DNA from 2 places in the Rhizobium sp. RCC_161_2 genome. Region 1 is predicted to be linked to the other one. Evidence: predicted binding sites of a transcription regulator. Region 1 holds the regulator's gene; the other holds the start of a gene.
The links. The regulator PhoB, encoded in region 1, activates phosphate uptake and scavenging genes when phosphate is short. The targets are predictions, from matches to a motif close to TGTCATNNANCTGTCAT.
Positions count from the first base shown of each region.

Region 2: the regulator PhoB is predicted to act here: its motif matches at 2,810-2,826, upstream of AB6803_RS05655 (UDP-2,3-diacylglucosamine diphosphatase).

Region 1 is NZ_JBFUPL010000005.1:62,778-67,602, reverse strand. Features, by position in the region: gene pstA (phosphate ABC transporter permease PstA) at 1-769, shown strand, start outside; gene pstB (phosphate ABC transporter ATP-binding protein PstB) at 783-1,598, shown strand; gene phoU (phosphate signaling complex protein PhoU) at 1,650-2,363, shown strand; gene phoB (phosphate regulon transcriptional regulator PhoB) at 2,395-3,078, shown strand; gene AB6803_RS14730 (GcrA family cell cycle regulator) at 3,166-3,702, opposite strand; gene AB6803_RS14725 (aspartate aminotransferase family protein) at 4,132-4,825, shown strand, end outside.
Region 2 is NZ_JBFUPL010000002.1:313,990-318,814, forward strand. Features, by position in the region: gene AB6803_RS05645 (NADP-dependent malic enzyme) at 1-1,786, opposite strand, end outside; gene AB6803_RS05650 (glycerophosphodiester phosphodiesterase) at 2,015-2,779, shown strand; gene AB6803_RS05655 (UDP-2,3-diacylglucosamine diphosphatase) at 2,891-3,697, shown strand; gene AB6803_RS05660 (MFS transporter) at 3,864-4,825, shown strand, end outside.

The DNA of each region.
Region 1 (4,825 bases):
CTGGATGAAGCAGCTTGCCGCCAGCGGCGCGCTCCACAAGGCATTCAATAGCGGCCTGTTCCTGTCGGGCAATTCCAGTCGTCCGGAAGCGGCCGGCCTCGGCGTTGCGCTGATCGGCTCGCTCTATCTGATGCTGACCGTGCTGGTGCTGGCATTGCCGGTCGGCGTCGCCGCTTCGATCTATCTTGAGGAATTCGCGCCCAAGAACCGATTGACGGACCTGATCGAGGTGAACATCAACAATCTCGCCGCCGTGCCGTCGATCGTCTATGGTCTCCTCGGCCTCTCTGTCTTCATCAATGTCATGGGCCTGCCGCGTTCGGCCTCGCTGGTCGGCGGGCTGGTGCTGAGCCTGATGACGCTGCCGATGATCATCATCGCCACGCGCTCGGCACTGCGCGCCGTGCCGCCGTCGATCCGCAGCGCCGCCCTCGGTCTAGGCGCCTCTCGCATGCAGGTTGTGTTCCACCATGTCCTGCCGCTCGCCATGCCGGGCATCCTGACCGGTACGATCCTTGGGCTTGCGCATGCGCTTGGCGAAACCGCGCCGTTGCTGTTGATCGGCATGGTCGCCTTCGTCGCCAATTATCCAACATCGCCGCTCGATCCCGCGACCGCGCTGCCGGTGCAGATCTACATGTGGGCGAGCGAAGCCGAGCGCGCCTTTGTCGAGCGAACCTCCGGGGCCATTATCGTTCTGCTCTTCTTCCTTGTTGCAATGAACATCGGGGCCATCCTGCTGCGTCGTCGCTTCGAGCGGCGTTGGTAGAGGGGGAGACGAGATGAACGTGATGACGGAAGCCGCAAGCGAGAAGGCATTGGCCAGGAAGATGACGACGATCCCCTACAAGATGATCGGCCAGGACGTCTCGGTCTATTACGGCGACAAGCGCGCCCTGTTCGGTGTCGACCTGAACATCCGTGCCAATACGGTCACCGCGCTGATCGGCCCTTCCGGTTGCGGCAAGTCCACCTTCCTGCGCTGCCTCAACCGCATGAACGACACGATCGACACCTGCCGCGTCACCGGCAAGATCACGCTCGACGATCAGGATGTCTATGACACCGCCATCGATGTCGTGGAATTGCGCGCCCGCGTCGGCATGGTGTTCCAGAAGCCCAATCCCTTCCCGAAGTCGATCTATGAGAACGTGGCCTACGGCCCGCGTATTCACGGGCTGCACCGCTCCAAGTCCGATCTCGACCATATCGTCGAAACCAGCCTGCAGAAGGCCGGCCTCTGGGGCGAGGTCAAGGATCGATTGCAGGAAGCCGGCACCAGCCTGTCCGGCGGCCAGCAGCAGCGTCTCTGCATTGCCCGCGCCGTTGCCGTCAGCCCGGAGGTCATTCTCATGGACGAGCCGTGCTCGGCGCTCGATCCCATCGCCACGGCTAAGGTCGAGGAACTGATTCACGAGATCAGGGAAAATTTCACGATCGTCATCGTGACGCATTCCATGCAGCAGGCGGCCCGCGTCTCGCAGCGCACCGCAATGTTTCACCTCGGCCATTTGGTCGAGGAGAACGATACCGATAAGATGTTCACCAATCCCGACGATTTCCGCACGCAGGATTACATCATGGGCCGTTTTGGTTGATGATGGCAGGCGCGCGGCTCCTTTCACACAGTTCACCTTGAGGATAGAAAAATGGTCTCCACTCACATTCTCTCAGCCTATGACGAAGACCTGAAGTTCCTGACGCGCCGCATTGCCGAAATGGGCGGCCTGGCCGAGCAGATGGTCAGCGATAGCGTACGCGCGCTCGTCAACAGCGACGCGGCTCTGGCTCAGAAGGTCATCTCCGACGACGTCGTTCTCGACCATGCCGAGCGCGAAGTCGGCGATAAGGCGATCGTCACCATCGCTCGCCGTCAGCCGATGGCCGCCGACCTTCGCGAAATCATGGGCTCGATCCGCATCGCCTCCGATCTGGAGCGTGTCGGCGACCTCGGCAAGAACACCGCCAAGCGCGTCATCGCCGTCCAGGGCACCGGCGTTCCACGGAAACTTGCCCGTGGCATCGAACATCTCTCCGAACTGGCGCTTAGCCAGCTCAAGGAAGTGCTCGACGTCTACACGACCCGTTCGCCCGACAAGGCCGTGTCGATCCGTGAGCGCGACGAGGAAATCGACGCGATGTACACCTCGCTCTTCCGCGAGATGCTGACCTACATGATGGAAGATCCGCGCAATATCACTACCTGCACGCATCTTCTCTTCTGTGCCAAGAACATCGAGCGTATCGGCGACCATGCCACCAACATCGCTGAGACGATCTATTACATGGCAACCGGCAGCCAGCCCGAAGGCGAGCGCCCGAAAGACGATACCGCCAACACCGTCGGTGCGGTGACGGAATAATCCAGACGCCAAAGAAGGAGACCAGAGACGTATGGTTCCGAGAGTTGCTGTTGTAGAAGACGAAGAAGCGCTCAGCGTTCTGCTGCGCTATAATCTCGAGGCCGAAGGCTTCGAGGTCGACACGATCCTGAGAGGCGACGAAGCCGAGCTTCGCCTCCAGGAGCGCATTCCCGATCTTCTGATCCTTGACTGGATGCTCCCCGGCGTGTCCGGCATCGAGCTCTGCCGCCGGCTGCGCATGCGGCCGGAGACGGAGCGCCTGCCGATCATCATGCTCACCGCCCGCGGCGAGGAAAGCGAGCGCGTGCGCGGCCTTTCCACCGGTGCGGACGATTATGTCGTCAAGCCGTTCTCGACGCCGGAACTGATGGCCCGCGTCAAGGCGATGCTGCGCCGTGCCCGTCCGGAGGTTCTCTCCACGGTGCTGCGCTGTGGCGATATCGAACTGGACCGCGAGACCCATCGCGTTCACCGCAAGAGCCGCGAAGTGCGGCTGGGGCCGACCGAATTCCGCCTGCTGGAGTTCCTGATGTCCTCGCCGAGCCGTGTCTTCTCGCGATCGCAACTCCTCGACGGTGTCTGGGGGCATGACATCTATGTCGACGAACGCACTGTCGATGTCCATGTCGGACGTCTGCGCAAGGCGCTGAACTTCTCCAATATGCAGGATGTCATCCGCACCGTTCGCGGCGCGGGTTATTCCATGGAGGCCTGAGCGGGAAACCGGTCAGTCACCCAACATAGCGGCGGAAACAGAAAACGGGCCTTTCGGCCCGTTTCTTTTCTTCAGCTATGGCGCATCTCAGCCGCGTGGCTGAGCCGCCGGCCGCCGGCGCTCATGCACCGGCTGATAGGCCAGGCGCTGATGGTAGCCGCAATAGGGCGATGCATCCGGGCTGTCATTACCGCAGAAGTGGAAATCATCCTTCAGAGGATCGCCGACCGGCCACTTGCAGGTACGTTCGGTGAGTTCCGTCAGGCCGAGGCGTCGCGAAATCGGAACGACCACATTGGCTGCCGGACGATATTCGATCTCGTTGACCGTATCGATCTCGACTTCTTCCTTGAGCATCGTTGCGCCCTGCTGACGGGTAACCGTGCGGGTTGCAACGCGCGAGGCGTAGTTCGGTGCGCGTGGCGCCGAAGTGTTGCGCTTCTGCGCTCGGGCCGCCGTCGCCGTGCCACCGGCCTTCGCTCGGCCCGGCAGGCTCAAGCGATGTACCTTGCCGATGACGGCGTTACGACTGACGCCACCAAGCTGCGCCGCGATCTGGCTCGCGCTCAAACCCTCGGACCACAGCTTCTTCAGCTTCTCGACGCGTTCGTCTGTCCAATTCATGCCCTGTCTCCGCTGTCGCGTTTCCGATGGCAGAATCCTTCACCATTGCCTCAGATGGGGTCGAGGCCCGAAACGCTTAAAAAATTGTGGTGACTAGTTCCCGCCGCATGCAGTCTAGTAATTGAGATTTAACCTAGTGTGAGGCTGACTCCGTGACAAGAGTCGCATGATTCCTGGGGAATCGATTTCGGGGTTTTCCCCAACTTGCTTGTCTAGGCGTGGCATTTTTGCAATATTAGCAATTGAAGGCATACCTCTCGTTCAGAGGTGCTCTGCCGCGCCTGCTAAATCGCCTGTTTTGTTGACATTGCGGTGCAAAACATCAATAGTGCCTCAGCCGCCGCAAGGCGGCATTTTTGATTTTTCCGGGCCCGTTTCACTTGAAGGAAACGATTGGCCCTAAAGGTTGTGATCGAGGAGATACGGGCCATGGCTGAAACCGCGCCGCTTTATGACACCTATATGCGTGCCCCGCTGCGGTTTGAGCGAGGAGAGGGCGTATGGCTGTTCACGGAGACAGGCGAGCGCTATCTCGATTTCGCCGCAGGCGTCGCGGTGAATTCGCTCGGTCATGCGCATCCCCATCTGGTTGCGGAACTGAAGGCGCAGGCCGACAAGGTCTGGCACCTGTCGAACCTCTATGAGGTGCCGGGCCAGGAGAAGCTGTCGAAGCGCCTGACGGAAGCCACCTTTGCCGACAAGGTGTTCTTCACCAATTCCGGTGCCGAGGCACTGGAATGCGCGATCAAGACGGCGCGGCGGTACCAGTTCTCCAAGGGCCATCCCGAGAAATTCCATATCATCACCTTCGAAGGCGCTTTCCACGGCCGCACGATCGCGACGATCGCCGCCGGCGGACAGGAGAAGTATCTCGAAGGTTTCGGCCCCAAGGCGCCGGGCTTCGACCAGGTGCCGTTCGGCGATCTCGACGCCGTGCGTGCCGCTGTCACCGATGCGACGGCCGGGATTCTTATCGAGCCCGTGCAGGGCGAGGGTGGCATCCGCCCTGCGACCAACGAATTCCTGCGCGGCTTGCGCCAGATCTGCGATGAGCATGGCCTTCTTCTGATCCTTGACGAGGTCCAGTGCGGCGTCGGCCGTACCGGCAAGCTGTTTGCCCATG
Region 2 (4,825 bases), on a different contig from region 1:
GCGCCGAGAAGTCGCGGACGTCAGAGCGTTTGCCAATGATCTGGCGGACGATGCGCAGATGGCGCTCGTAACGGCCTTCGAGACCGCAGATCAGTGCGTCGGCATCGCCGCGCTTCAGCGCCAGGGCGCCGATGACAGTGGTGTTGGTGCGAACGATGGTTCTGGCTGCTTCCGGAATGACACCGCTGCGGCCGACGAGCGAGAAATAGAGTTCGACATATTCGCGGAAGCGCGGATCATCATTCGGGTTGATGACGGCGAAATCGGTATGCGGCCGGATCTTCAAGCCGTAGCGCTTCAGACGTGTCTCGATGACGTTGGGACGGCCGATCAGGATCGGCACGGCGGTGCCTTCTTCAAGAAGGACCTGGGCGGCACGCAGAACACGCTCGTCTTCGCCTTCGGAGAAGACCACACGCTTGCGCTCGGCGATCTTCGCGGCTGCAAAGATCGGCTTCATCACGAAGCCGGAGCGGAAGACGAAGCGGTTGAGCTCGTCCATATAGGCGTCAAAATCGGTGATCGGACGCAGCGCCACGCCGCTTTCGGCGGCGGCTCTTGCGACAGCCGGCGCGATGCGCAGGATCAGGCGCGGATCGAAGGGCGAGGGGATCAGGTAGTCCGGCCCGAAGACCGGCGTTTCGCCGGTATAGGCGCGAGCGGCCACATCCGAAGGCTCCTCGCGGGCAAGCGACGCGATGGCGCGCACAGCGGCCATCTTCATTTCCTCGTTGATCGTCTTGGCGCCGCAATCGAGAGCGCCGCGGAAGATATAGGGGAAGCAGAGGACGTTGTTGACCTGGTTCGGGAAGTCGGAACGGCCGGTGCAGATCATCGCATCCGGCCGGGCGGCGCGGGCGAGGTCCGGCATGATTTCCGGCGTCGGATTGGCCAGCGCCATGATCAGCGGCTTTTCCGCCATCTGTTCCAGGAGCTCGGGCTTCAATACGCCGGCGGCGGACAGGCCAAGGAAGACATCGGCGCCGCCGATCGACTCGGCAAGCTCGCGCTTGTCGCTTTTCTGGGCATAGACTGATTTCCATTCGTCCATCAGCACGTTGCGGTCTTCATAGACGAGGCCCTCGATGTCGTGGACCCAGATATTTTCGCGCTTGGCACCGAGAATGACCAGAAGGTTGAGGCATGCAAGTGCCGCAGCACCCGCGCCGGAGGCGACGATCTTGACGTCCTCAATCTTCTTGCCGGCCAGTTCCAGCCCGTTGAGAATGGCGGCAGCGACAATGATCGCGGTGCCGTGCTGGTCGTCGTGGAAGACCGGGATTTCCATCTTCTCGCGCAGGCGGCGCTCGACGTCGAAACATTCCGGCGCCTTGATGTCCTCAAGATTGATGCCGCCGAAGGTCGGTTCGAGTGCCGAAATCGTAGCGACCATCTCATCTACGGTCGGGGCCTCGATTTCGATGTCAAAGACATCGATGCCGGCGAATTTCTTGAAGAGGACCGCCTTGCCTTCCATCACCGGTTTGGAGGCCAGTGGGCCGATATTACCAAGGCCGAGGACGGCCGTGCCGTTGGAGATGACTGCGACGAGATTGCCACGCGAGGTATAGTCGAAGGCCGTTTCCGGATTGTCGCGGATGGCAAGGCACGGTGCGGCGACGCCGGGAGAATAGGCAAGCGCCAGGTCGCGCTGGTTGCCAAGCGGCTTGGTCGCCTGGATTTCCAGCTTGCCGGGGCGGGGATAGCGATGAAAGAAGAGAGCCTGTTCGTCGAGATTGCCACTCGCCATGTTCTTGGCTGCCTTCGATGTGTCGTTCGTATCCATCCCGCTTCTCCATTCCTGCTTGCGCGCCTGCGCCTCAAGCCCCCTCCATACATCAATCGTTCGGAGTGCACAGTATGGATTTGACGCTGCTGAAGGGTTTTTTGTCGCGGCAAAGGCATAATTTTCCTTTGCGGAAACTGTGACTTTGCAAAGGGCAGACGGCGGGCGGCCGCGTCATACGAGGTTCATGGCGGGAGGCTAGGAGGGTGGAAAACAGTGAGATCCCTCATGACCCTCATGACCCTCATCGCCTCTCATCGCGGCGGCACGCATCTGTGGCCGGAAAACACTCGGCTCGCCTTTTCGAATACCGCCAAGCTTGCTGTCGATCTCGTGGAATTCGATGTGCACCAGACGCGAGACAACCGGCTCGTCGTCCATCACGATGCGCTGATCGACCGCATGACGGATGGCAAAGGTGCGATCGCCGATTTCAGTTATGACGAGCTGATGCGCCATATCGTCATCGGCAGCGGCGGCGAGACCATTCCCACCCTTGCCGAAACCATCGATATTTTCGGGCCTTCCGCGATCGACCTTCGGCTGGAGATCAAGACGAAGCTGGATGGCAAAGCCTATGACGGCATGGAGGGCCGCATCGCGGACGAGCTGCTGGCGAGTGGCGTGCTGGGGCGAACCATGGTGACCAGCTTCTCGCTTTCACGTCTTGAAGCCTTCGGCACGGCGCTCGACGAGCGTGGCCTGAATGTCGGCGAACTCCTCGGCCTCGTCTTCCTATGCTTGCCGCAGACGGTTGCGCAGCTTGGTTGGGAGGGCATCCTTGCCGCAATTGGCCGGTTTGGTGTCCGTGACATCGCCTTGCGGGCAGAGACGATCGACGCCGATGTGATGGAGCTGTTCGGGAGAAACGGCGTGACGGTCCACGGCTGGGCGGCGCATACGAGCGAGGCGGCGCGGGCGATGTTCCGTCTCGGGGTCGCCAGTTTTACAACCGACCGGCCAGATCTCGCCATAGCTGCAAAACACAGCTGATTTCCTGCCATGAGCGCTCCGCACAGCATTTGTCATCATCCTGAAACACGAGTCTGATTTTGGAATAGGTAACGTAGGATAGGGCGCGGACAAAAGTTCGTGAATGAAAACATGGACACTCGGCGATTTCGAACGCTGTTCATTTCTGACGTTCACCTCGGCTCGAAAGCGGCCAAGGCGGACTTCCTCCTCGATTTTCTCCGTCTTCATGACGCCGACACCATTTACCTTGTCGGCGATATCGTGGATGGCTGGCGTCTGAAGCGCAACTGGTACTGGCCGCAGGATTGCAATGACGTCGTGCAGAAGCTGTTGCGCAAGGCGCGCAAGGGCTCGCGCATCGTCTATATCCCCGGCAATCACGACGAGTTCCTGCGCGATTTTCCCGGCATGCATTTCGGCGGCATCGAGGTGGCCCAGCGCGCGATCCACGAGACAGCCGACGGCAAGAAATATCTTGTCCTGCATGGCGATGAGTTCGACGTCGTCGTCCGCAACGCCCGTCTGCTCGCCTATCTCGGCGACTGGGCCTATGACATGGCGATCCTGATCAATATCGGCCTTGCCGCGGTTCGGCGCCGCCTGAATATGCCCTACTGGTCCTTCTCAGCCTGGGCGAAGCTTCAGGTCAAGCACGCCGTCAACTTCATCGGCGAGTTCCAGCGCGTCGTCGTGGAAGAGGCCAAGCGTAGCGACGCCGACGGCGTCATCTGCGGCCACATCCACCATGCCGTCATCGAGGACTTCGATGGCATCCGCTACATCAACACCGGCGACTGGGTCGAAAGCTGCACGGCAATCGCCGAGCATGATGACGGCACGTTCGAGCTGATCACCTGGCACTCGATTGCCGAGACCCTACCGGTTGGCGTTGCTGCTGATGAATTGCCGGAAGCGCTTGGAGCGCAGGCGGCGTAATATTTCGCCGCCTCACGGGCCTAATAACGCTCCGTCACAATTATTGATCACTGAGATCCCACTGCTTTGGTCATTTTAGGCTGAAACGTTACAGCTAGTCCATTTCCCGCCATAGTCGTAATCACGATAGGGTGCTAGGAACACATCAGTTCCCTTCAGGTCTGTCATGATTCCCGCGACAAAATCTCTGCAGGGCGAGGGCGCGCCGCCGTATTTTCGGTTGCGCACCGCCTTGTCCTATTGCGCGCCGTTGATCGTCAACGGAATTGCCTTGCCGTTTTTTCCCGTCTGGCTGGCCGGGTTGAGTTTCAGCGATCGTGAGATCGGCCTAATCCTTGCCGTGCCGATGGTGGTGCGGGTTCTCGTCGTGCCTATTGTCGGCATGCTTGCCGACCGCGTGCAGGAACGTGCCACGGTTTTGTTCTGGTCGGGCGCGCTGTCGCTGTTGACGGCGATCGCGCTTTACTGGACCAGCGATTTTTGGCCGGTGCTTCTGGTCTACGGCATCCAGGGCGCGACATACGCGCCTTACGTTCCCATCGTTGAATCGATCGCCGTTTCCGGCGTACGGCGCTGGGGTTTCGATTACGGCTCGATGCGCGTCTGGGGATCGATCGCTTTCATCATCTCGACCCTTATCGGCGGTCAGATGATCGGCAAATGGGGCGACACGACGGTGCTTCCCGCCATGGTCGCGGGCTTCGTCCTGACAACGCTGATGGCCTTCTTTTGTCCGCGCATCGGGCCGACGCGACGGCGCCATCATCAACCGATCGATTTGCAGGCGCCAACCGGCAGCTCGCTCCGGTCGCCGCAATTGCTGATCACCATGATTGGTGTATCGGTGCAGCAGTCGAGCCATGCCATGATGTATACATTCGCGTCGATCTACTGGCGCGATCTTGGTTTCTCAGGCACGCAGGTTGCCGTCCTCTGGTGCGTCGGGGTTGCCGCCGAGGTGATGGTGTTTTTCATGTCGAGGATGTTGGGCCGCCGGTTCAGCGCCTGGACACTGATTTTTTTCGGCTCGGCCGTGTGCGTCGTCCGCTGGATACTGTTCCCGATCAATTTCGGCTTTGTCGGCTATTTCGTGCTGCAGTGTTTCCATGCCTGCACCTTTGCCTGCGT